2 regions of the Bradyrhizobium sp. LA2.1 genome follow, and region 2 is predicted to be linked to the other one. Evidence: riboswitches for the same ligand, from Rfam matches in the RefSeq annotation. Region 2 holds a riboswitch; the other holds the start of a gene.

Region 1 (11,882 bases), 160 kb from region 2:
GCAGGCCGACGAGCTCGAGCAGTTCGCGCGCCCGCTTCATCGCATCGGCATGCGAGGTGCCGTAATTGATCGGGCCTTCCGCGATGCTCTCGCCGACGGTAATGCGCGGGTTGAGCGAACGATAGGGATCCTGGAACACGATCTGGATCTTCTGCCGGTGCGGCTGGAGCAGGCGGCGCGAGATGTCGGCGATCTCGCGGCCGGCAAGGCGCACGCCGCCGGAGGTCGGATCGATCAGGCGCACGATGCACCGCGCGACCGTCGACTTGCCCGAGCCGCTCTCGCCGACGATGCCGAGCGTGCGGCCCTTGCGCAGCGTCAGCGTGACCTTGTCGGCGGCGACGACCTCGCGGCCTTTGCCGAAGAAGGCGCGCTCCTTATAGACCTTGCCGAGCTCGTTGGCCTCCAGCACCACCGGCTCCTTGGTCTCGGGCCGCGCCGCGCGCGGCACCAGGCTCGGCACCGCTGAGAGCAGGTTGCGTGTGTACTCCATGGTCGGGTTGCGCAGCACGGTCTCGAGCGGACCGGTCTCGACCAGCCGGCCCTGTCGCATCACGGCGACGCGGTCGGCGATCTCGGCGACCACGCCCATGTCGTGGGTGATGAACAGGACGGCGGTGCCGTGATCGCGCTGGAGGTCGCGGATCAGCGTCAGGATCTGCTTCTGCGTGGTGACGTCGAGCGCGGTGGTCGGCTCGTCGGCGATCAGCAGCTTCGGCTCCAGCACCAGCGCCATCGCGATCATGATGCGCTGGCGCTGGCCGCCGGACAGGCGATGCGGATAGGAGGCGAAGATACGCTCGACCTGGGGCAGGCGGACCTGCTCCATCATGTCGAGAATGCGCTTCTTCCGCGCCTTGGCGTCGAGATCGGTGTGGGCGCGCAGGACCTCGTCGATCTGACGGCCGACCGGCACCACCGGATTGAGCGCGGTCATCGGCTCCTGGAAGATCATCGCCATCTGCGTCGCGCGGAGCTGGCGCAGGCGGCGATCGGTCGCGGTGAGAATCTCTTCGCCGACCAGCTTGACGCTGCCGCCGGTCGGAACCAGCGTGCCCTTCGGCAGCAGGCCCATCGTGGTGAGCGAGGTCACCGACTTGCCCGAGCCGCTTTCGCCGACGAGACACAGTGTCTCGCCCTTATGCACCTGGATCGAGATCCCGTCGATGATGTTTGCGCCCTTCGGCTTCTTGCCGATGGAGACGACGAGGTTGTTGATGTCGAGAACTGGGTTGGTCATCACTTGATCCGTCATCACTTGCCCTCCCGCTGCTTCATGCGGGGATCGAGGGCGTCGCGGGCGGCGTCGCCGATCAGATTGATGCTGAGGATGGCGATCGAAAGCAGCAGGCCCGGCCAGAAGATCAGCGTCGGCTTGAGCTGAAAATACTGACGGCCCTCGGCCATGATGTTGCCCCAGGTCGGCGTCTCCGGCGAGATGCCGGCGCCGAGGAAGGAGAGGATGGCCTCGGTCAGGATCGCGGAGGCGCAGACATAGGTGCCCTGGACGATTAGCGGTGCGATCGTGTTCGGCATCAGATGGCGCCACATGATCTTCGGCAGGCTGGAGCCGACCGAGATCGCAGCCTCGACGTAAGGCTCCTCGCGCGCGGACAGAACGACCGAGCGCACCAGGCGTGCCACGCGCGGTATTTCGGGGATGGTGATCGCGACCAGCACGGTCCAGATGCTGGCGCCGGACAGCGACACCACGGCGATCGCGAGCAGGATGCTCGGCATCGCCATGAGGCCGTCCATGACGCGCATCAGGACGGCATCGACCAGCTTGAAGAAGCCGGAGACGAGGCCGATCGCAAGACCGATGACGATCGACAGGATCGCCGAGCCGATGCCGATCAGGAGCGAGATGCGGCCGCCATAGATGACGCGCGACAAGAGGTCACGGCCATAGGCGTCGGTGCCGAGCAGGAACTGCGCGGAGGCCGGCTTCAGCCGCTGCGAGGGCGCAAGCTGGACCGGATCGTGCGGCGCGATCAGCGGCGCCAGGATCGAGATCAGCACGATCAACGCGAGCAGGATCGTGGCCGCCGCGATGATCGGCGTCGAGGTGAGGAATCCGAAACGTGGCCGCAGCGGCGACGTGATCGGAATGGACGACTGGGGAAGGCTATCGACGGACATTTTTGTTGTTATCCTTAGCCCTAGTACCGGATCCGGGGATCGAGCAGCGTGTAGGCGACGTCGATCAGGAGATTGACGACGACATAGATCAGCGACGTCAGCAGGATCATCGCCTGGATGACTGGGTAGTCGCGCGCCAGCACCGCGTCCACCGTGAGGCGGCCGATGCCGGGGATGTTGAACACGCTCTCGGTGACGACGACGCCGGAGATCAGCAGCGCAAAGCCGGTGCCGATCACGGTGATGACGGGCACCGCGGCATTGCGCAGCGCATGGCGCATCATCACGGCGACCTCGTTGATGCCCTTGGCGCGGGCGGTGCGGACGTAGTCCTCACCGAGCACGTCGAGCATCGCCGCACGCGTCATGCGCGCGATCAGCGCGATGTAGATGAAGGAGAGCGCGCAGGTCGGCAGGATGATGCGTTCGAAGAACGGTCCAAAGCCGTTGAAGATGCTGCGGAAGCCCTGCACCGGCACCCAGCGCAGGTCGATCGCGAAGACCTCGATCAGGAGATAGCCGACCACGAACACCGGCACGGAGAAGCCGAGCACGGAGAGGCCCATCACGAAACGGTCGATCCAGGTGCCGTGCTTCCATGCCGCGATGACGCCCAGGGGCACGGCGACGATGACGGCGAGAATGATTGTCGACAGCGCGATCGAGATCGACGGCTCGACGCGCTGGCTGATCATCTTCATGACTGGCAGGTTGGAGATCAGCGACGTCCCGAGATCGCCGTGCAGCAGCTTGTTCACCCAGGTGATGAATTGCACGATCAGCGGCTCGTTGAGGCCGAGCGAGTCGCGGATGCGTTCCAGCCGTTCCGGCGTCGCGTTATCGCCGGCGAGAATGGCGGCGGGATCGCCCGGCGTCAGCCGCAGCAGCAGGAAGACGAACAGCGCGACGACGCCCATCACGGGCACCGCGGCCAGAACGCGGCGAATGAGATAACCTAGCATGCACCTATCTCCGGCTGCGGAACTTGTGGGGCCGAGAGGCCCCCGTGGAATCGGTTCTGTCTATCATGCACGCCTGTCACTCGGGCTGGAAAGCCGGCCGGAGAAGCCGACCTTTCGGGGCAAATTGTGTGCCAAGGGCAGGGCGGTCGCAAGAGGCCGCCGAGCCTCCGATATCGGCCACTCAGGATGCATGGCGGAACTCGCGCTCAACCCTGAGTGAGGGTGCGGTCGGCGGTGCGTTGAGCCCGCGCCAGCCGTCGATGGTCCCGGCAATCATCTGTGCGGTCGCCGCCGACAAGGTCCAGCCGAGATGGCCGTGGCCGGTGTTGAAGAACACGCCCGGCATCCGTCCTGCGCGCACCACGGGCATCATGTTAGGCATCATCGGCCGCAGCCCGGCCCAGGGCACGACCTTGGACGTTTCGACGCCGGGGAAGTTGCTGCGCACCCAGTCGACCAGCGGCTGCACGCGGTCGGCGCGGATGTCGCGGTTGAAGTCGTTGAATTCGGCGGTACCTGCGACGCGGAAACGATCGGCGCCGAGCCGGCTGGTGACGATCTTGGCGGCTTCGTCGAGCAAGCTCACGGTCGGCGTCGCATTGCGGCTTGCGGCAGTGTCGAGCTGCACGGTGATCGAGTAGCCCTTTACCGGATAGACGTTGACGCGCTCGTCGAGCAGGGCGGCGAAGTGGCGGCTGGCCACACCGGCGCAGACCACGACGCCATCAGCCTTCAGCATGCCGCGCGCGGATGCGACAGCATCACTGGCCGAAAGATCAGCCCAGCCGATGACAAAGCCGCCACCTGCCTGGGCAATGGAATCGATGTTGGCTTCGTGGATAAAGGTCGCGCCGCGCCGCTTGCAGGCTTCCGCAAGCCCGCGCGTGAACTTGTGGATATCGCCGGTGGCATCCGACGGCGTGTAGAAGCCGCCAAAATAGTCCTTGCGCAGCGTCGGCTCGATGGCGCGGATCTCCTCCGGCGTCACCGGGCGGCGATCGAGCCCGCCTTCCTTCAGCAGCGCATTGACCTGCAGGCCGGATTCAAAACCCTTCTTGTCGTGATAGATGTGCAGGATGCCGCGGCGTTCGAGATCGAAGTCGATGCCTTCGCGCTCCGCGATCTCGAACAGATGCTTGCGGGCTTCGATCGCGAGCCGCGTGGTCTGAACCGTGTTGGCGCGGTAGTTGCCGATGTTGGCGACGAACTCGCTCATCCACGAATATTTGTGCCAGTTCGGCCGCGGGTTCATCAGCAGCGGCGCATCGCGCCGGAACATCCAGCGCAGGCCTTTCAGGATCGTGGCGGTGCTGTTCCAGACTTCGGCATTGCTGGCGGAGAGCTGTCCGCCATTGGCGAAGGAGGTCTCCATCGCGGCGTAGCGGTGCTTGTCGAGCACCGTCACCTTGTATCCGCGTTCAAGCAGGGCATAGGCGGTCGTTACGCCGGTGATGCCGGCGCCGATGATGGCGATATGGGTCATGGCAGGTTCGGGGCTCCCGTGAGTTAGAGTCGGCTAACCGCCGGCCAAAGGCCGTTGGCGGCGCCCCATCTGTCACGGTTACCTGAGAGCTTGATCCGGCGCGGACCTCGGCGAGGTCAGCTCCGGACTATCCCCTTCGGTGGACGTCACGACCACATTGGCCGTGCCGCCTCTCTCCAGATCGTCCTGACGATACGGTCCTTTTGCCTGAGAGTTTCCGGGGCGGTTGCTCCGTCGGCGCCGCAACGAAAGCCTGAACTCTCGTTGCGATCTCTCCCGCATCGTCGCGTGGACAATCGAGCAGTACGATGCGCCTCATTTTTAGACAAGGCTAAATTTAAACCGCGACTGCCAACGCATTGTGCAGTGCGAAGGCTGCGTCGTCAGTCGAGCGTCGCCAGCAAGCCGGCCATCAGGCGCCCGCGTTCAACTAGGCTCTCGACCTCGATGAACTCCTCGAGCGTGTGGCCGTTGCCGCCGCGCACGCCGAGGCCGTCGAGCGTCGGGATGCCCATCGCGCCGGTAAAGTTGCCGTCGGAGCCGCCGCCAGAGCTCGCATGCGGCAGCTCAGTGCCGAGCGACTTGGCGATGCCGCGCGCCTTTTCATACAGCGCCATGGTGCCGGCATCGGGCTCCCATACGGGGCGCGTGACGCCGCGCGTCACCTTGAACGTGACATCATTGGTCGTGCCCGACAGCGCCAGCATCCGCTCGACGCCGCGGTCGAGATCGGCCTGGCGCTTGGCCATGGACAGCGCCTCGCCGGTGGCGGTCGTGGCAACGCAATTGACCCATTGTCCGCCGTGCACGACGCCGACCGAGAAGGTGCAATCCTCCGTCGTCATCGCGTCGATGGCGAGGATCTGCCGCGCCATCTCGCGGATCGCCGAGCGTCCGGCCGACAATGTCGCGCCGGCATGGCTCGGCCGGCCCGTCGCTTCCAGATTGAACCGCGCGATGGCGTAACGTCCGGTGGTGACACCGTTGTCGGCGCGGCCCGGTTCGGGCACCAGCACATATTTGTTGCGCGCGGCTTCCGCCTCGATGATGTCGCGCGTCGAGGGCGTGCCGACTTCCTCGTCGGGCGTAAACAGCACGGTGATCGGCAGCGGCGTGGTGAAGGACGCACGTGCCAGCTGCCGGATCGCTTCCAGCGAGAGATAGTTGCCACCCTTCATGTCGTAGATGCCGGGGCCGTAGCACTTGTTGCCGTCGCGCCGCCATTTCAGCTTCTCGATGGTGCCGACCGGGTGGACGGTATCCATGTGGCCGGCGATCAGGATGCCCGGCTCGCCCTGTTTCGGATGCGGGAAGCGCGCGCGGATCACGCCGCCAAAGCCCTGTCGGCCGCCGATGCGTTCGATCGTCGCACCCATGATCGCCATATCCCGCGCTGCGATATCGAGCATGCGGTTGACGGCACCCGCGTCCCAGGTCGGGCTCTCGCATTCCACCCAGGTGCGCAGGCCCTGGAGCATCGCCTCGGAATCGAAGGGAAGATTGGCTGGATTCATCTTAATGTCTCTCAAGCTTCGAAAGATGGAACGCGCATTGCATTGGCGCGGACGGGACTGGCGGAAAGCGTTGTAGAGCCAAACCGATCTTTGTGGAGCCCGTGGGCGCGCCGCTTGGGGCTGCAGCGAAACCGGATTGACGCGCTCAACACTGTCTGCAAGTCTCGAAAGACAAAGGCATCGCATGAGGTTAGTTCGCCTAAAGAACGAACCGAATGCTCAACCAATAACCTGCCTTTGAACAGTTTCACGTCAGGAGAAACTTTTATGTTGAGCTTGATGCGCCGGGGGCGTCGCGCGTTCGCCTCCACACTTGCGCTATCGGTCGTTGCGCTTTCGACGGCGATGGCCTCGCCGGTACTTGCCGCCGCCAGCAAGACCATCACCGCGGTGATGCATTCGGATCTGCGCATCATCGATCCGATTTTCACCACCGCCTACATCACGCGTGACCATGGCTACATGGTCTACGACACGCTGATCGCGACGGACTCGAACTTCAAGATCCAGCCGCAGATGGCGGACTGGAAGATCTCCGACGACAAGCTCACCTACACCTTCACGCTGCGCGACGGCCTGAAGTGGCACGACGGTACGCCGGTGACGGCGGAAGACTGCGCCGCTTCGCTGAAGCGCTGGGCCGCGGTCGACGGCATGGGCCAGCAGATGATGCAGTTTACTGCGAGCATCGAGGCGACCGACCCCAAGACCATCACGCTGAAGCTGAAGGAGCCCTACGGCCTCGTGCTCGAATCGATCGGCAAGCCGTCCTCGCGCGTCGCCTTCATGATGCCGAAGCGTCTCGCCGAAACGCCGCCGGACAAGCAGATCCCCGAGCAGATCGGCTCGGGTCCGTTCAAGTTCGTGCAGGGTGAATTCCAGCCCGGCGTGAAGGCGGTGTACGTCAAGAACACCGACTACGTGCCGCGCAAGGAGGCGTCGAGCTGGACTGCCGGAGGCAAGTTGGTCAAGGTTGATCGCGTCGAATGGATCACCATGCCGGATGCGCAGACCGCAGTGAACGCGCTGCAATCGGGCGACATCGACTTCATGGAAGTGCCGCCGTGGGATCTGCTGCCCGTGCTTGAAGGCAATGCCGACCTCAAGACCGAGACGCTGAACAAGTTCGGCTATCAGACCCTTGGGCGCATGAACTTCCTCTATCCGCCCTTCGACAATCCGAAGATCCGCCGTGCCGCACTTCTGGCGATGAACCAGAAGGACGTGCTCGACGCGCTCGTCGGCAATCCCAAATACTACAAGATCTGCGGTGCGTTCTTCATCTGCGATACGCCGTTCGCGACCGACGTCGGCTCGGAATCGCTGGTCAAGGGCAACGGCATGGCGGAAGCCAAGAAGGCGCTCGCCGAGTCCGGCTATGACGGCACGCCCGTCGTGGTCATGGTGCCCGGCGACGTCGTGACGCTGAAGGCGCAGCCGACGGTCGCGGTGCAGTTGCTCCGCGAGGCCGGCTTCAAGGTCGACGCGCAGGCGACCGACTGGCAGACGGTGGTCAGCCGGCGCGCCAGCCAGAAGCCTCCGAAGGAGGGCGGCTGGAACATGTTCTTCACCAACTGGGTCAGCGCCGACGTGTCCAACCCGATCGCCAATCTGTCGATCGGCGGCCAGGGCAAGAAGGGCTGGTTCGGCTGGGCGGAAAACGCCAAGATCGAGAAGCTCAAGGACGACTTCGTCCGCGCCGCCTCGCTCGACGATCAGAAGAAGATCGCGACCGAGATCCAGAAGGAAGCCTATGACCAGGTGATCTACGTGCCGCTCGGCCAGTATCTGGCGCCGAGCGCGTGGCGGAAGTCGCTCACCGGCGTGCTCGACGGCCCGGCGACGCCGGTGTTCTGGAACATCGACAAGACCGAGTAAGGCGAGGGCGCGCCAGCGCGCCTTCCCCGAGCGTTACGCGGCGTCGCTGTCATCAGCGGCGCCGTTTTCGTTTGTCAGCCTCGCGTCAGCTTTTAACTCTTCCAGTGTCCAATCATTGCTATTTGTTTCTGACTTGAAATAGATGTGCGCGGTTCGCACATCACTTCCTTCCTGCATTTGAGTCCCGTGTCGATTGATTTTTCATTTCGGGCGATGGCCGAGCGGTCCGATCGCGCGCCGGCGCGATGGCGGCGGCCTTTCCTGCGCTGGCTCGACGGCGTCGAGGCGGGTTGGGCCGTTCCGCTTCTCATTGTGTGCTTTGTCGCGCTCTGGACGATCTATCTGGTCGTCGCCTATGCCGGCAGCGGCCTGCACCCTGATACCCTCGAGGCCTGGACGCTCGGGCGCCGTTTCGCGTGGGGCTACCACAAGCATCCGCCGCTGATGGGCTGGATTACGGCGGTGTGGACCTCCGTCTTCCCGCTCAGCGACTGGTCGCTGCAATTGATGGCGATGGCCAATGCCGGGCTCGCCCTGTTTTTCGTCGACCGGATCGCACGGCAGTTCGTGACCGGGCACAAACGCATCCTGGTGCTGCTGCTCCTGATGCTGACGCCGGCCTATCAATTCCACGCCCAGCGCTTCAATGCCAATACGGTGCTGCTTGCGCTTTGGCCGCTCGCGACCTGGTGTTTTCTGCGCGCGTTCGAGACCCGCAGCGCGGCCTGGGCGGTCGCGGTAGGATGCACCACGGCGCTGGCGATGGTCGGCAAATATTATTCGGTCTTCCTCGTGGCGAGCTTTGCATTTGCCGCGCTGGCTCATCCCGCGCGCCGCGCCTATTTCACGTCCGCTTCGCCGTGGATATCGGTCGTGGTCGGGCTCGCGGTGTTGTCGCCGCACATCTACTGGCTCGCGACGACGGGGGCGTCGGCCTTCACCTACGCGATGGCGCACGCCAACGGCAACTTCGTGAGCTCACTCGGCGAGGTGCAGAACTTCCTGCTCGGACTCGTGGCGGCCATCAGCGTATCGGCCGTCTTCTGGGTGATCATCGCAGGCACACGGCTGAAGCAATTTGCGGCCGACTTCGCCGCGATGAATTCCGGCCTGCGGCTTCTTTTTTACGTTGCGATCGGCACGATCGTACTGCCGGTCCTGACGTCGCTGGCGATGGGGACCGATCTGCCGTCGCTATGGGCGTTGCAAGGGCTGTTCCTGTTCGTCGTGCTGATCGTCTGCGGCACGCGCTACCCGATCGAAAGATTCTACACCGTCAATGTCACGGTCATCACCGCAATCGTTGGGCTCGCCGCTGTCTTCGTCGCCGCTCCGATTCACGCCGTCTATCGCAACGATCACGGCTACGAAGAGGGCCGGAATTTCTACGCGCAGGTAGCCAACGAGATTACTCGCGAATGGCACGAGCTGACCGGGGAGCCGCTCAGCGCCGTCAGTGGCGACGATTCGCTGGCCTTTGCGACCGCGTTCTACAGTCCGGACCATCCGTATTACGCGCGGCCGTTCGAATTTCAGTACACATGGGGCATGCCGCGAAAGACGACATTGGATCGCGGTTGGGCCGCACTCTGTTTCAGCGGCCAAGACTATTGCGGCAGGTGGATGGAGTCCGTGTCCGCGCGCGCCGAGCATTTCGTCAGGCGCCAGTTCACCGTGCAGGCGACGCTATGGGGCAAGCCCGGCCTGACACGGGACGTGGTCGTGCTGATCGTGCCACCGCGAACGAGCAGCGCGACGCCCGAGAGCGCCGCGCAGGACTTCAGCGCCAGCAGGCGCCCGACGGACTAGGCTTTGCGCTCAGCAGTGGCTGTCGCGGATTCGCTCGAGGCCTTCGCTCGCGAAGGGGGGAGTGAACGCAGTTCGGTCGGCGCCCGACGTCGGGCGTTCCGTTTCCGCCCGATCCGGGGTGGTGTTGTCTTCGCGATGTTCCGGTTCCATGAGGCGGCCTTTCGAATTGCTGCAGTACAACATCGACGCGGCCGGGAAGTTCCTCATGCGATGGGACGATGATGCGGCTTGAACAGCCGTCCCTTTTCCACCACCAGCACGATCGCAAGCGCCGCCAGCGTCGACAGGAAGAAGCCGACCGAGAACGGCAGCAGCGTGCCGTCGAAACTCTGCCCGATCGCCATGCCGACGACGATGCCGATCAGCGTCGTGATCGAGCCGTAGAGCGAGGAGGCGGTGCCGGCGATATGGCCCTGCGGCTCCATGGCCAGTGCGGTGAAGTTCGCGACCATCATGCCGAACGAGAACATCATCAGGGCGGACAGCACCATGAACAACGAGAGCGGCAGCATGCCGAGGCTTTCCGTCAGCAGCATCACGCCCGCAACCGCGGTGTAGAGCGTCAGCGCGCCGTGCGAGATCACGCGCATGCCGAGCCGCCCGACCAGCTTCGCATTGAGGAAGCCGGCGATGGCGGTGCCGGCCGCGATCGCGGCGAAGGCAATCGGGAAATAGTGGCCGAGATGATAGACGCCGGTGAAGACCTGCTGCGCCGAGAAGACATAGGCAAAGAGCGCGCCTATCACGCTGCCGGCGGCCGTCGCATAGCCGATGGTCTGGCGGTTGGTCACGGTCTGCCGGAACGCCGAGAGCACGTCGGCGGGCGCCAGCGACCTGCGTTCGGACTCGGGAAGGGTTTCAGGCAGCCGCAGCACGCTCCATGCGAGCGCGAGCAGTCCGTAGAGCATCAGGACGACGAAGATGCCGCGCCATTGCGTGACCAGCAGCACCGCCTGCCCGAACGAGGGCGCGATCACCGGCACCGCGATGAATACCATCATGGCGAGCGACATCACGCTCGCCATCCGGCGGCCGACATAACAGTCGCGCACGATCGAGGTCGCGATCACGCGCGTTGCCGACGTGCCGAGCCCCTGCAGCGCGCGCGCCAGCAGCAGCGTCTCGAACGAGGGCGCGGCGACCGCCAGCACGCTCGCCACCGCATAGACGGCCATGCCGCCGAGCAGCACCGGGCGGCGGCCGAAGCGGTCCGACAACGGACCCATGACGAACTGCCCCGCACCGAAGCCGATCAGGAAGGTGGAGAGCACCAGCTGAAGATGGTTGGCGTTGGGAATGGCGAAGGCTGCCCCGATGTTGGGCAGCGCCGGCAGCATCATGTCCATCGCAAGCGGATTCAGCGCCATGATGGACGCGATCACGATGACGAATTCTGGAAAACCCATGGGCCGGTGTCCCGAGGACACCCAATCGTCGGCATTGACGTCGGACAAAGCTCACCTCTGAAAATCAGAGGCTTTTTGATCGGTTATGCTGCGTCGCACAACCCATGTTTCGGGATGGCTGACAGGCGGGTGCACAAGAATTGGTGATGTCGCCGGCTCGGGAAGGGCCGCCTCGTCCATCATCGTGCGCTACGGGCCTGCTCGACGAGATCGAGCGCCAAGCGTCCCGCGGTGTCGACATAGTCGAGATCGCGATGGATCAGCATCACGGTCGTGGCGCCGTCGAGCAGGATCACGAGCTGGCGCGCGAGCGCCGCTGCACCGGCAACGCCATGCCCGCGCAATTCGGTTTCGAGCCACGCTTCAAAACGCTTCTTGTGCGCCGCGCCGGCCTTGACCGCGGGATGTGCCGGCGTGTTTGCGAGCTCGGCAATGCTGCGCAGGAATCCGCAGCCGCGCCATCGCGGCGTATCCATGGAGCGTCCGAGCCTCGTGAAGAGACCGCGGACCTTGTCGGCCACTGTGCCCTCGGTCTCGGCGAACCAGCGCATATAGAGCTCCAGCGTCGGCTGGTCCCTGGCCGCGATGGTCTCGGCGACGAGCTCGTCCTTGCTGGTGAAGTGATAATAGAGCGTCTTCTTGGTGACGCCGGCCTTCTCGGCGACCGCGTCCATGCTCACCGCCCTGA
Region 2 (11,882 bases):
ATGCTGGCCCGTCGAACCTTCCATGACCGCATCGCGGGCGGCATCGACAAGTGCGCCGAGCGCCATATCGTGTGCCGCCTCGGCGTCCAGCAGTTCGACGCCATCCTTGTCCTGCGAGAAGATGCCATCCGACCTGAGGTCGAAAAAATACTGAGCCATCGATGCTCAGCTTACTTCGGTGCCTGCAAACCCGAGGAATTGACCCACTCTTCGAGGTGACATGCGGTGTCAGCCTGCCGGGCTTTCCTCAGCATCTCATCCTTCAGAACGCCGGGCGAAAGCTCTGCCGCCCGGGTGCGGATATCGTCAGCGAAGACCCGCAGCCTGTCCTGAAGAGATACGGATTGTCTGATGCGTTGCCGTCTTTGCAAGGCGCTGCTCCCTGTTCGAGGGGGCGGGAGCGCTGTGATGGAGCGTTCTCGTCACCGATGGTAGCCACGATCCGGGCGGTGATGGTGAAAGTGTGCGCTCGGATCAGGGGATTAGCGAGTCCTCAATTTGTCCCGCCATTCGGAACTTTTACGAATTAGGACACTGCCGAATTCAACTTGGGACACAACGGCTCAAATGCGGACAGCACGCTCCGCCGCAACTAAGCGCCATGTTATTGAGCTGGGGTGTCGCCAAAGCAGAAAGAACGGGCGCGGCATGGATCCGGCGGCCAGCATCCTCAAGATTCGGGATCAACCAGTCGGTACGGAGGGGCTTCCTTGGCGGAAGGAAGACTTCACGAAACGAAAGAGGCCGCCAACCGAGGCGGCCTCACGAGACCCGGCCCATCGCCAACGCGCGCATTGTACGATGGACCGTTCCGGGTGGATGGCGCGAGAGTGTCGCGCCACAGACCGGAATCTCAATCCCTTGGTTCGAGAGTCGTTCCCGTCAGGCCGCCTACTGAGGCGGCCTTACTTCATCCGCCCACAAAGCGGGTTATCGTGACCAGAAATACGAAGCCGATCCCGGTCACGGCGAGGAAGGCGAAAAATACCAGATGCGATACATGCCGAGCTAACCCGGGCGTGCCGCCATGGTTCAGGAGGTCGGCGAGCTCTCCGCCCATCTGGTGGTCTAGGCCGAGGTTGGACGGAGAGCCGCGCGCCGGACCCCCGTCGCATGACAATGCTAGGAACGTGCCATGACAGTCGTGTGAAACTATCGGCGCCGCTCAGTGGACGTTGATCTTATCCAAAGGCAGACGAAGCTCCGCCGCGCGCTCCTGGCGATCGCGCCTGCGGAACTCATTTTCCTTCTGTTCGAATTTGATCATTTCCTGCGTGGCGGCTTCCAACAGCCGATTGCGCCTGTCCGCCTGCTGCTGCGTGTTTTCCGTCATCACCCAGACTCCCTAAACTACCAGCGGCACCATCCTCAGACAGGCCGGACACCGTGAAAAGATTCGCTGGGATTGCGGATTTATGACGGCGACGTTCCGCTCGCGGATGCACCAAACGTAACCCCCGGAATAAAACGGGCCACCGTCCTTTTCAAATCAGGCCGCTGAGGCCGGAAACAGACCAGCGCCCAAAATCCGGGTGCTGTCCTAATTAGGACACCCGATCTGGCAGATCATGACACAAATGAAAACGCCGCCCGCTTGAAATGAAGCGCAGGCGGCGGCGTTCCAGCCCCGAGAGGGATCAGCAAAATCCCGGATATTGATCAGTCCGAATGGATGACGAGAAGGTTCAACGGCACAACGCGACCAAGCTCAAATGGATGCTTGGGGGCGCTGCGTCGAACTGGGCACTGAAATCCCCCAGCCAAATAGATACGGGTAGGAGACGAGATCGTTTCACACCCGCAGAGGCGGATAGGGCGCTGCTTTTCCGTGATTCTATGAATGGCGAGCTTGCGCGTTTTGATGCAGGAAGCGCATTGCGGATGTGGCGAAACTGGTAAACGCGGCGCCTTGCCAAAGGGCCTCGAGAGACCCTTTCCAGGGCGTTGGCCCAAAAAACCGTGAGGGTTCGATTCCCTCCATCCCGCACCAAAACCACTGAGTGGAAAATGGATTGAATAGCTGACAATGCACCGCCCCAACACAGAGCGGGTAGGGCACTAGTGGTCCGTGATGCCCATCAGCAATTTGAGAAAGATCGATTAGGGCGGCGCGCTCTTCCGGGTCTGGATCGACAAGGAAATCCTTGCCGAACAAGATCAGGACGACGGCGGGAAGAAAGACATCTTCGAATGAAAGAGGCCGCCCACTGAGGCCCTGTTCATGTAGATGAACAATACGTCTGGTTCATCAATATGAATGGACGTGTTCCGTTTGCTAATGCACGTTAAAATAGCTCCAGAACAAATCAGGCCACTGCACTTTTCAAACTAGGCCGCTGCGCTCGGAAACAGGCCAGCGCCAAAATCCGCGAAAGAACATATTGCGAACTTGGAACAAATAGGGTACATTGTTTTTATCGCCGGCCCGCCCCGCCAATCGTTTGTCCCTCTAGCGAATCCTCGCCATAAGGAGCACGACCCAATGTCCAACACTGCCCTGCGTATCGTCGAAGGATCTTCCATGGACAAGAGTAAAGCTCTGGCCGCCGCGCTCTCCCAGATCGAGCGCCAGTTCGGCAAGGGCTCGGTGATGAAGCTCGGCAAGAACGACCGGTCGATGGATGTCGAGGCGGTGTCCTCGGGTTCCCTCGGGCTCGACATTGCGCTCGGGATCGGCGGTCTGCCGAAGGGGCGCGTCGTGGAAATCTACGGGCCGGAATCCTCGGGCAAGACCACGCTGGCGCTGCACACGGTGGCGGAAGCGCAGAAGAAGGGCGGAATCTGCGCCTTCATCGACGCCGAGCACGCGCTCGACCCGGTCTATGCGCGCAAGCTGGGCGTCAACATCGACGAGCTCCTGATTTCGCAGCCGGACACGGGCGAGCAGGCGCTGGAAATCTGCGACACGCTGGTGCGCTCGGGTGCGGTGGACGTGCTGGTGGTCGATTCGGTCGCGGCTCTGGTGCCGAAGGCCGAACTCGAAGGCGAGATGGGCGATGCGCTGCCGGGTCTCCAGGCCCGTCTGATGAGCCAGGCGCTGCGCAAGCTGACGGCCTCCATCAACAAATCCAACACCATGGTGATCTTCATCAACCAGATCCGCATGAAGATCGGTGTGATGTACGGCTCGCCGGAAACCACGACCGGCGGCAACGCGCTGAAATTCTATGCCTCCGTCCGTCTCGACATCCGCCGCATCGGCGCGATCAAGGAGCGCGACGAAGTGGTCGGCAACACCACGCGCGTCAAGGTGGTGAAGAACAAGCTGGCGCCGCCCTTCAAGCAGGTCGAATTCGACATCATGTACGGCGAGGGCGTCTCCAAGATGGGCGAGATCCTCGATCTCGGCGTCAAGGCCGGCATCGTCGAAAAGTCCGGCGCCTGGTTCTCCTATGACAGCCAGCGCCTCGGCCAGGGCCGCGAGAACTCGAAAGCGTTTTTGAAAGCCAACCCCGACATCACCGCCAAGATCGAGACCTCGATCCGCCAGAACTCCGGCCTGATCGCCGAGCAGATTCTCGCCGGTGCACCGGAGCGTGACGCCGACGGCGAGGAGCCGGCGGACGAGTAAGGCCTAACGCGAAGAACTTTCGCGAGGAGCGGGCGCTGAGGACGTTGAGTTGCCGACGTCGTCAGTGCCCGTTTCGTTTTGTGGGGCGCGTCGGCAATGAAGCGTGTGATCCTGACCAGTTCGTCCGGCGTTGGTCTTGCCCATGCGGATCGCGCCGACATGGTCGTCCCGTTCATCTTTCGCTTCGTTTCGGGGCCACTGCCTACCTCGCATCACCTCGAGCAATACCTGACGGGAGGCTATGTCAGAGGCGATCCGGAGGTGCGTTGGTCCGATCTTGTTGGCCGGTTGCCTCAGACCGGTCTCGCGCACAAGGAGACAGGCCTGATTTGGTTTTGCGAGACCTATGGCGTCGATCTCATCGAGCTGTGGTTCGACCCTGAGCCCAATAGTCAGTTGCAACTGATCTGGATCCTCGATTATTTGCGGTCCCATCCATCGATCACCGATCGTCTGAGATTGCGACGTGTCAATTTCGATCTGCGCGGAGCGGACGGCACAGAGCTTCGCGATCGTATGGTGCGGGAATTGGAGGTCGCGGACTGCGACTTCGAGATCGCCAACATGGCCTGGGAAGCCTACCGGGCGCCAACGCCGGAGCTCTGTTTCGGATTGCTCGGCAGGGATTTCCCCAGGCTGCCCTTCCTGAAGCCTGCGATGGAACAATTGCTGGCAGAACTGCCATCACCAATCACCGGACTAGGTACGACGGAAGCGCGGCTTCTCGACCTGATTGCGCGGGGGCACAACCGTACCAAGGAGCTGTTTCAACCGGACGGTCCGCTGCAAACGCGCGTGTTCGATCAATGGGAATTGGGCCCGCTGCTCGAAGGGCTTGGGTCCGGCCCAATGCCGGTGATCACGGGTCTCGATCCGAAACTCGCGACGCTGGCCCCGCACGATGCGCGAGGCCGCAACGCGGCCTTTCGCCGAAGCCGGCTATCGCTCACCGAATTTGGGGAAGCGGTCCTTGAAGGCCGGGAGGATTTCCGCCGTCAAAACCCGATCAGACGCTGGTGGGGCGGTACGCTTCTCACCAACGAACGGCTTTGGCGGTGGGACCGAAAGAACCGTTCGCTCCTTGCACCCTAGATACGCGTTCGGGGCCGTAGGGTGGGCAAAGGCGCGCAAGCGCCGTGCCCACCATATTCCAACGCGCACAAAGGTGGTGGGCACGCTTCCGCCTTCGCTCTTCGAGCTACGGCGGACAAGTCGCTTTGCCCAGCCTACGAAGCTACGATCCCTTACTCCGCGGCCTCCGCGTAATCGCTCACCGGCGGGCACGAGCACACCAGGTTGCGGTCGCCGTAGACGTTGTCGACGCGGCCGACCGGGCACCAATATTTGTCGGTGCGCGAGGTGCCCGCGGGGAAGCAGCCCTCGGCGCGGGTGTAGGCGCGCTTCCAGTCGTCATCCGCGATGTCGTGCACGGTGTGCGGGGCGTGGCGCAAAGGCGAAGCCTCGATCTTGAAGCGGCCGGCCTCGACCTCGGCGATCTCCTTCCGGATCGCGATCATGGCGTCGCAGAACCGATCCAGCTCCGCCTTCGATTCCGATTCGGTCGGCTCGATCATCAGCGTGCCCGGCACCGGAAAGCTCATGGTGGGGGCATGGAAGCCGTAATCGATCAGGCGCTTGGCGATGTCGTCCACGGTGACGCCTGAGGTCGTCTTCAGCGGGCGGGGATCGACGATGCACTCATGTGCGACGCGGCCCTTCGCGTTCTTGTAGAGCACCGGGAAGTGCGCATCGAGGCGCGCGGCAATGTAGTTGGCGTTGAGGATCGCGATTTCGGTTGCGCGCTTCAAGCCGTCGCCGCCCATCATCAGAATGTAGATGTAGGAGATGGTGAGGATCGACGCCGAGCCGAACGGCGCGGCCGAGACCGGGCCGACCGGAGCTTCGGCTTGCGTCGCCGGGTGACCGGGCAGGAACGGCGCGAGATGCGCCTTCACGCCGATCGGGCCCATGCCGGGGCCGCCGCCGCCATGCGGGATGCAGAAGGTCTTGTGCAGGTTGAGATGGCTGACGTCGGCGCCGTAATCGCCGGGCCGGGATAGGCCGACCTGCGCATTGAGGTTGGCGCCGTCCAGATAGACCTGGCCGCCATGGCCGTGGACGATGTCGCAGATCTCGCGGATGTGCTCCTCGAACACGCCATGCGTCGAGGGATAGGTGATCATCACCGCGGCGAGATCTTTCGAGTGCTTCTCGGCCTTGGCGCGGAGATCGTTGACGTCGACGTCGCCGTTCTTCTCGCAGGCGACCACCACCACGTCCATGCCGACCATCGCGGCCGAAGCCGGATTGGTGCCGTGGGCGGAGGAGGGGATCAGGCAGATTTTTCGGTGCGCCTCGCCGCGCGCGGCATGATAGCCGCGGATCGCGAGCAGTCCGGCGTATTCGCCCTGCGCGCCCGAATTCGGCTGCAGCGAGATCGCGTCATAGCCGGTGATATCGCACAACCACTTTTCCAGCCGCGCGAACAGCGCGTGGTAACCCTTGGCCTGCTCACGCGGCGCGAACGGATGCAAGGACCCGAACTCCGGCCAGGTCAGCGGCATCATCTCGGTGGTCGCGTTCAGCTTCATCGTGCAGGAGCCGAGCGGGATCATGGCGCGGTCGAGCGCGAGGTCGCGATCGCTGAGCTTGCGCATGTAGCGCAGCATCTCGGTTTCCGAGCGATGCGCGTGGAACACGGGATGGGTGAGGAAGGCGGTGGTGCGCTTGAGCGACTCCGGCAGCGCCTCGCGCGTGGTGGCGTCGATCTCGGCGTAAACAAGCGTGCCGCCGAACGCGCGCCAGACCGCCTCGACGGTCGCCGGGGTCGTGGTCTCATCGAGCGCGACGCGGAGCGCGGTGTCGCCAACGCCGAGGTTGATCTTCTCGGCGGTAGCGCGCGCGACGATCTCGGCGCGCTTGGCACCGGCGTCCACGCTGAGCGTGTCGAAGAAGCTATCCGACTGCGGCGCAAAGCCGAGCTTGCGCAAGCCCGCTGCGAGCACGGCGGCGCGGCGATGCACGTTGCGCGCGATCTGCGCAAGCCCCTCGGGGCCGTGATAGACCGCGTACATCGAGGCGATTACGGCGAGCAGCACCTGCGCGGTGCAGATGTTGGAGGTCGCCTTCTCGCGGCGGATGTGCTGCTCGCGGGTCTGCAGCGCGAGGCGATAGGCCGGCATCCCGCGCGAGTCCACGGAGAGGCCGACGATGCGGCCGGGCAGCGAGCGCTTCAGCGCATCGCGCACCGCCATATAGGCCGCGTGCGGGCCGCCATAACCCATCGGCACGCCAAAACGTTGCGCCGAGCCGATCGCGATGTCGGCGCCAAGCTCGCCGGGCGAGGCGAGCAGCGTCAGGGCCAAGAGATCGGCGGCAACGATCGCGAGCGCGCCCTTGGCCTTCAACGTCGCGATCGCGGGCCTGAGGTCATGCACGGCGCCCGAGGAGCCCGGATATTGCAGCAGCGCACCGAGCACGTCTGATTTGTCGAGATCGGCGAGGGGATCGCCGACGATCAGGGTCCAGCCCAGCGGCTCGGCGCGGGTGCGCATCACAGCCAGCGTCTGCGGATGGACGTCCTTGTCGACGAAGAAGGCCTTGGCTTCGACCCGTGAGTGCCGCTCCGCGAGCGCCATCGCTTCCGCCGCGGCGGTCGCTTCATCCAGCAGCGAGGCGTTGGCGACGTCGAGACCGGTGAGATCGCAGATCATGGTCTGGAAGTTGAGCAGCGCCTCCAGCCGGCCCTGGCTGATCTCGGGCTGATAGGGCGTGTAGGCCGTGTACCAGGCCGGGTTCTCCAAAATGTTGCGCTGGATCACCGCGGGCAAAATCGTGCCGGAATAGCCCTGGCCGATCAGCGAGGTGAAGACCTGGTTCTCTCGCGCGAGCTCGGCCATATGCGCGATCGCCTCGGTCTCGCTCAAGGGCTTGCCGAGATCGAGCGGAGCGGTCTGCCGGATCGAGGCCGGCAGCGTCTCCGCCATCAGGGCGTCCACGCTCTTGGCGCCGACGGCCTCCAGCATTGCGGTGACGTCGCGCGCCGACGGGCCGATGTGGCGGCGAACGAAGGTGGCGGCGGTGTCGCCATTGGATTTGCGGTGCGCGGTCATCATGGGTCCTCGCTTTAGATTTCGCTGTCGCCGTCATGCCCCGTGAAGGCGGGGCATCCAGTAAACGCAGGCGTCACGGCTTGAGCCGAGAAGCCGCGGCGTACTGGATCACCCGCCCGAGTGCGCAGTGCGCACAAGGCGGGTGATGACACCGAATATGAGGTCAGAGTTCGCTTCATCTCACGCCGTGTGGGCCTTGTAGGCGGCTTCATCCATGAGGCCGCCGAGCTCGCTCTTGTCGGCAATTTTGATCTTGAAGAACCACGCCTTGCCTTGCGCGTCCGAGTTCACCAGCGCCGGCTCGGCGGCGAGCGCGTCGTTGGTCTCGAGCACCTCGCCGGTGACAGGCGCGTAGACGTCGGAGGCGGCCTTCACCGATTCCACGACGGCGGCGGCTTCCGCCTTCTTCAGGGCACGGCCGGCTTTGGGCAGCTCGACGAACACGACGTCGCCGAGCTGCGACTGCGCGTAGTCGGTGATGCCGACGGTGGCGACGTCGCCGTCGATGGCCAGCCATTCGTGGTCGGAGGTGTACAGCGTCGTGGTCATTGTCTTGTCCTCAGCGTTTGTAGGTGTTTTTCACGAAAGGCATGGCGGCGACCGTGAGCGGCAGCCGCTGGCCGCGCACCTCGGCGAAGAGTTTTGTATCGAGCGCGCTCGATGCCGTAGGCACGTAGCCCATCGCGACCGGCGCATTCAGGCTCGGGCCGAAGCCGCCCGAGGTGACCTTTCCGATCGGCTCGCCGCCGGCGTCATCCGCAAACAGCAGCGCGCCCTCGCGCACCGGCGCGCGGCCTTCCGTGCGCAGGCCGACCCGGCGGCGGCTCGCGCCGTTATCGAAATGAGCGAGGATCGCATCGGCGCCGGGAAAGCCGCCGGTGCGCGCGCCGCCGCTGCGGCGGCTCTTCTGCACCGACCATTCCAGCGCGGCCTCGACCGGCGTGGTGGCGGTGTCGATGTCGTGGCCGTAGAGGCAGAGCCCGGCTTCCAGCCGCAGGCTGTCGCGGGCCCCTAAGCCGATCGGCATCACATCGGGATTGTCCAGCAGCGTTTTGGCGAGGCGCTCGGCATCGGCCGCGGGGACCGAAATCTCGAACCCGTCCTCGCCGGTGTAGCCGGAGCGCGAGACGAAGCAGTCGAGGCCGGCGACCTTGTGCGGACCGGCGTCCATGAACTTCATGGAGGGCGCCTCTGCACACAATTTCGCCAGCACCGCTTCCGCTTTCGGGCCCTGCAGCGCGATCAGGGCGCGGTCTTGAAGCGAATCGATGATGCAGTCGCCCGAGAGATGCGCGCGCAGATGCGCCTCGTCCGCTTCCTTGCAGGCGGCGTTGACGACCAGGAACAGGTGATCGCCGAAATTGGCGACCATCAGATCGTCGAGAATGCCGCCGTCCGGATTGGTGAACTGGGCATAGCGCTGCCGTCCCGGGGCGATCGCCACGATGTCCTGCGGCACCAGCCGCTCCAGCGCGCGGGCGGCGTCCTCGACCTTGCCCGACTTCGGCCGAAGCGCGAGCTGGCCCATGTGGGAGACGTCGAACAGGCCGGCCTGGCTACGGGTATGGAGGTGCTCTTTCAGGACGCCCGCGGGGTACTGTACGGGCATGTCATAGCCCGCGAACGGCACCATCTTGCCGCCGAGGGAGACATGAAGCCCGTGAAGGGGCGTACGTTTGAGGGAATCTTGGTCGTCGCGCGCAAGCATTACGGGGCCCTCGGCGGTTCCCCGGGGACGATTCCCCGGTAGCAACCAGTCGAAGCCCCATCTGTCGCTGTGCCTGAGAGTATTATCCCGTCGGCGGACGCTGTCCGGGCTATACCCGTCGGCGCCTCTTTCCAGATGTCGTCAAAGCCACGCGGTCCTTTTGCCTGAGAGTTTCCGGGGCGGTTGCTCCTTCGGCGCCGGCACCAAAGCCGGTCTCTCCCGACGTGGCCGTACGATACAGATGGGTACAGACCACAGCCCGGCCAAGCCTGTCAACGCGCACTTGGCGGCTTTCAACGGGATTGCAAACGGGATTGCGCGCCTGCGGCAACTCACTGATCTCCTTGCACAGTTTCTGGACAGCGCAGCTGGCCTTGTCTAAAAGCGCTTTGACCCGCAGATATCAGCCCAAATGCCCGGTTTGGATGGCGTATCGCGGGTCCAAGCACACCCGATTGGATGAACATGAGCGGCGTCAACGAGATCAGGTCGACCTTTCTGAACTTCTTCGCCGAGAACGGCCACGAGATCGTGTCCTCCTCGCCATTGGTGCCGCGCAACGATCCGACGTTGATGTTCACCAATGCCGGCATGGTGCAGTTCAAGAACGTCTTCACCGGCGTCGAGAAGCGGCCCTATCAGCGCGCCACCACGTCGCAGAAATGCGTGCGCGCCGGCGGCAAGCACAACGACCTCGACAATGTCGGCTACACCGCGCGCCATCTCACCTTCTTCGAGATGCTCGGCAATTTCTCGTTCGGCGACTATTTCAAGGAGCGCGCGATCGAGCTGGCCTGGACCCTGATCACGCGGGAGTTCGGGCTCAAGAAAGACAAGCTGCTCGTCACCGTCTACCACACCGACGACGAGGCGGCGGGGCTGTGGAAGAAGATCGCGGGTTTCTCCGACGACCGCATCATCCGCATCCCGACCTCGGACAATTTCTGGGCGATGGGCGACACCGGGCCGTGCGGCCCGTGCTCGGAGATCTTCATCGACCGCGGCGACCACATCTGGGGCGGACCTCCGGGCTCGCCGGAAGAGGACGGCGATCGCTTCCTCGAATTCTGGAATCTCGTGTTCATGCAATACGAGCAGGTGACGAAGGAGGAGCGCGTGGATCTGCCGCGTCCCTCGATCGACACCGGCATGGGGCTGGAGCGCATGGCCTGCATCATGCAGGGCGTCGACAGCGTGTTCGAGACCGACCTGTTCCGCCATCTGATCGACGCGACCGCGTCCGCGCTCGGCAGCGGGCCGAACGAGCAGACCGTCGCCTCGTTCCGCGTCATCGCCGACCATCTGCGCTCCTCGGCCTTCCTCGTCGCCGACGGCGTGCTGCCCTCGAACGAGGGCCGCGGCTATGTGCTGCGCCGGATCATGCGCCGCGCGATGCGCCATGCGCAGCTGCTGGGTGCGAAAGAGCCGCTGATGCACCGCCTGGTCTGGGCGCTGGTCCGCGAGATGGGCCAGGCCTATCCCGACCTGATGCGCGCGGAAAACCTGATCGAGGAAACGCTGCGGCTGGAAGAGACCCGCTTCCGCAAGACGCTGGTGCGCGGCCTTGCCATCCTCGACGAGAAGAGCGCGTCCCTGAAGAAAGGCGACATGTTCGACGGCGACGTCGCCTTCACGCTGTACGACACCTACGGCTTCCCGCTGGATCTGACGCAGGACGCGCTGAAGTCGCGCGGCATCGGCGTGGATCAAGCTTCGTTCACCGACGCGATGGAGCGCCAGAAGGCCAAGGCGCGCGAGTCCTGGAAGGGTTCGGGCGAGGCGGCTTCCGAAGCGATCTGGTTTCCGCTGCGCGAGAAGCTCGGGGCCACCGAATTCCTGGGCTATGAGACCGAGAGCGCCGAAGGCGTGGTCTCCGCGCTGGTGAAGGACGGACAGGAAACCGCGAGCCTCAAGGCCGGCGAGACCGGCGCGATCGTGCTCAACCAGACGCCGTTCTACGCGGAGTCCGGCGGCCAGGTCGGCGACACCGGCGTGCTCAGCGGCGAAGGCGGCATCAAGTTCCGCGTCACCGACACGCAGAAGAAGCTCGGCGATCTCTTCGTCCACGTCGGCACCGTGGAGAGCGGCGAGCTGAAGCTCGGCACCGCGCTGCAACTCGAGGTCGATCACGGCAGGCGCTCCTCGATCCGCGCGCACCATTCGGCGACGCATCTCATCCACGAGGCGCTGCGCCAGGTGCTCGGCGACCACATCGCCCAGCGCGGCTCGATGGTCGCGCCCGACCGCCTGCGCTTCGACTTCGTGCACCCGAAGCCGATCACGGCGGAAGAGCTTGCCCGCGTCGAGGACATCGCCAACGACGTGGTGCTGGAGAACGACGAGGTCACCACCCGCGTCATGGGCGTGGACGAGGCCCGCGAGGCCGGCGCGCGCGCGCTGTTCGGCGAAAAGTATGGCGACGAGGTCCGCGTCGTCTCGATGGGCCGGACCGCGCGGGAGCGCGGCACCAACGCGCTCGGCTGGTCCGTCG

What was found. Region 2 has a riboswitch for glycine ahead of gcvT (glycine cleavage system aminomethyltransferase GcvT). Riboswitches for the same ligand answer to the same signal wherever they lie in the genome.
Region 1: it holds a riboswitch for glycine, as region 2 does, so the genes downstream of both, ABIB95_RS08735 (D-amino acid dehydrogenase) here and gcvT (glycine cleavage system aminomethyltransferase GcvT) in region 2, are expected to answer to the same signal.

What each region holds. Positions count from the first base shown of each region.
Region 1 is NZ_JBEPQI010000004.1:165,994-177,875, reverse strand. It holds gene ABIB95_RS08750 (ABC transporter ATP-binding protein) at 1-1,240, opposite strand, end outside; gene ABIB95_RS08745 (ABC transporter permease) at 1,255-2,142, opposite strand; gene ABIB95_RS08740 (ABC transporter permease) at 2,163-3,104, opposite strand; gene ABIB95_RS08735 (D-amino acid dehydrogenase) at 3,286-4,587, opposite strand; glycine riboswitch at 4,655-4,769, opposite strand; glycine riboswitch at 4,773-4,876, opposite strand; gene ABIB95_RS08730 (M20/M25/M40 family metallo-hydrolase) at 4,971-6,101, opposite strand; gene ABIB95_RS08725 (ABC transporter substrate-binding protein) at 6,369-7,979, shown strand; gene ABIB95_RS08720 (glycosyltransferase family 39 protein) at 8,193-9,788, shown strand; gene ABIB95_RS08715 (multidrug effflux MFS transporter) at 9,992-11,194, opposite strand; gene ABIB95_RS08710 (TetR/AcrR family transcriptional regulator) at 11,374-11,882, opposite strand, start outside.
Region 2 is NZ_JBEPQI010000004.1:326,539-338,420, reverse strand. It holds gene ABIB95_RS09575 (hypothetical protein) at 1-219, shown strand, start outside; gene ABIB95_RS09570 (hypothetical protein) at 911-1,060, opposite strand; gene ABIB95_RS09565 (hypothetical protein) at 1,166-1,333, opposite strand; tRNA gene ABIB95_RS09560 (tRNA-Gly) at 1,878-1,990, shown strand; gene recA (recombinase RecA) at 2,483-3,571, shown strand; gene ABIB95_RS09550 (hypothetical protein) at 3,668-4,663, shown strand; gene gcvP (aminomethyl-transferring glycine dehydrogenase) at 4,816-7,683, opposite strand; gene gcvH (glycine cleavage system protein GcvH) at 7,864-8,232, opposite strand; gene gcvT (glycine cleavage system aminomethyltransferase GcvT) at 8,243-9,391, opposite strand; glycine riboswitch at 9,535-9,623, opposite strand; gene alaS (alanine--tRNA ligase) at 9,857-11,882, shown strand, end outside.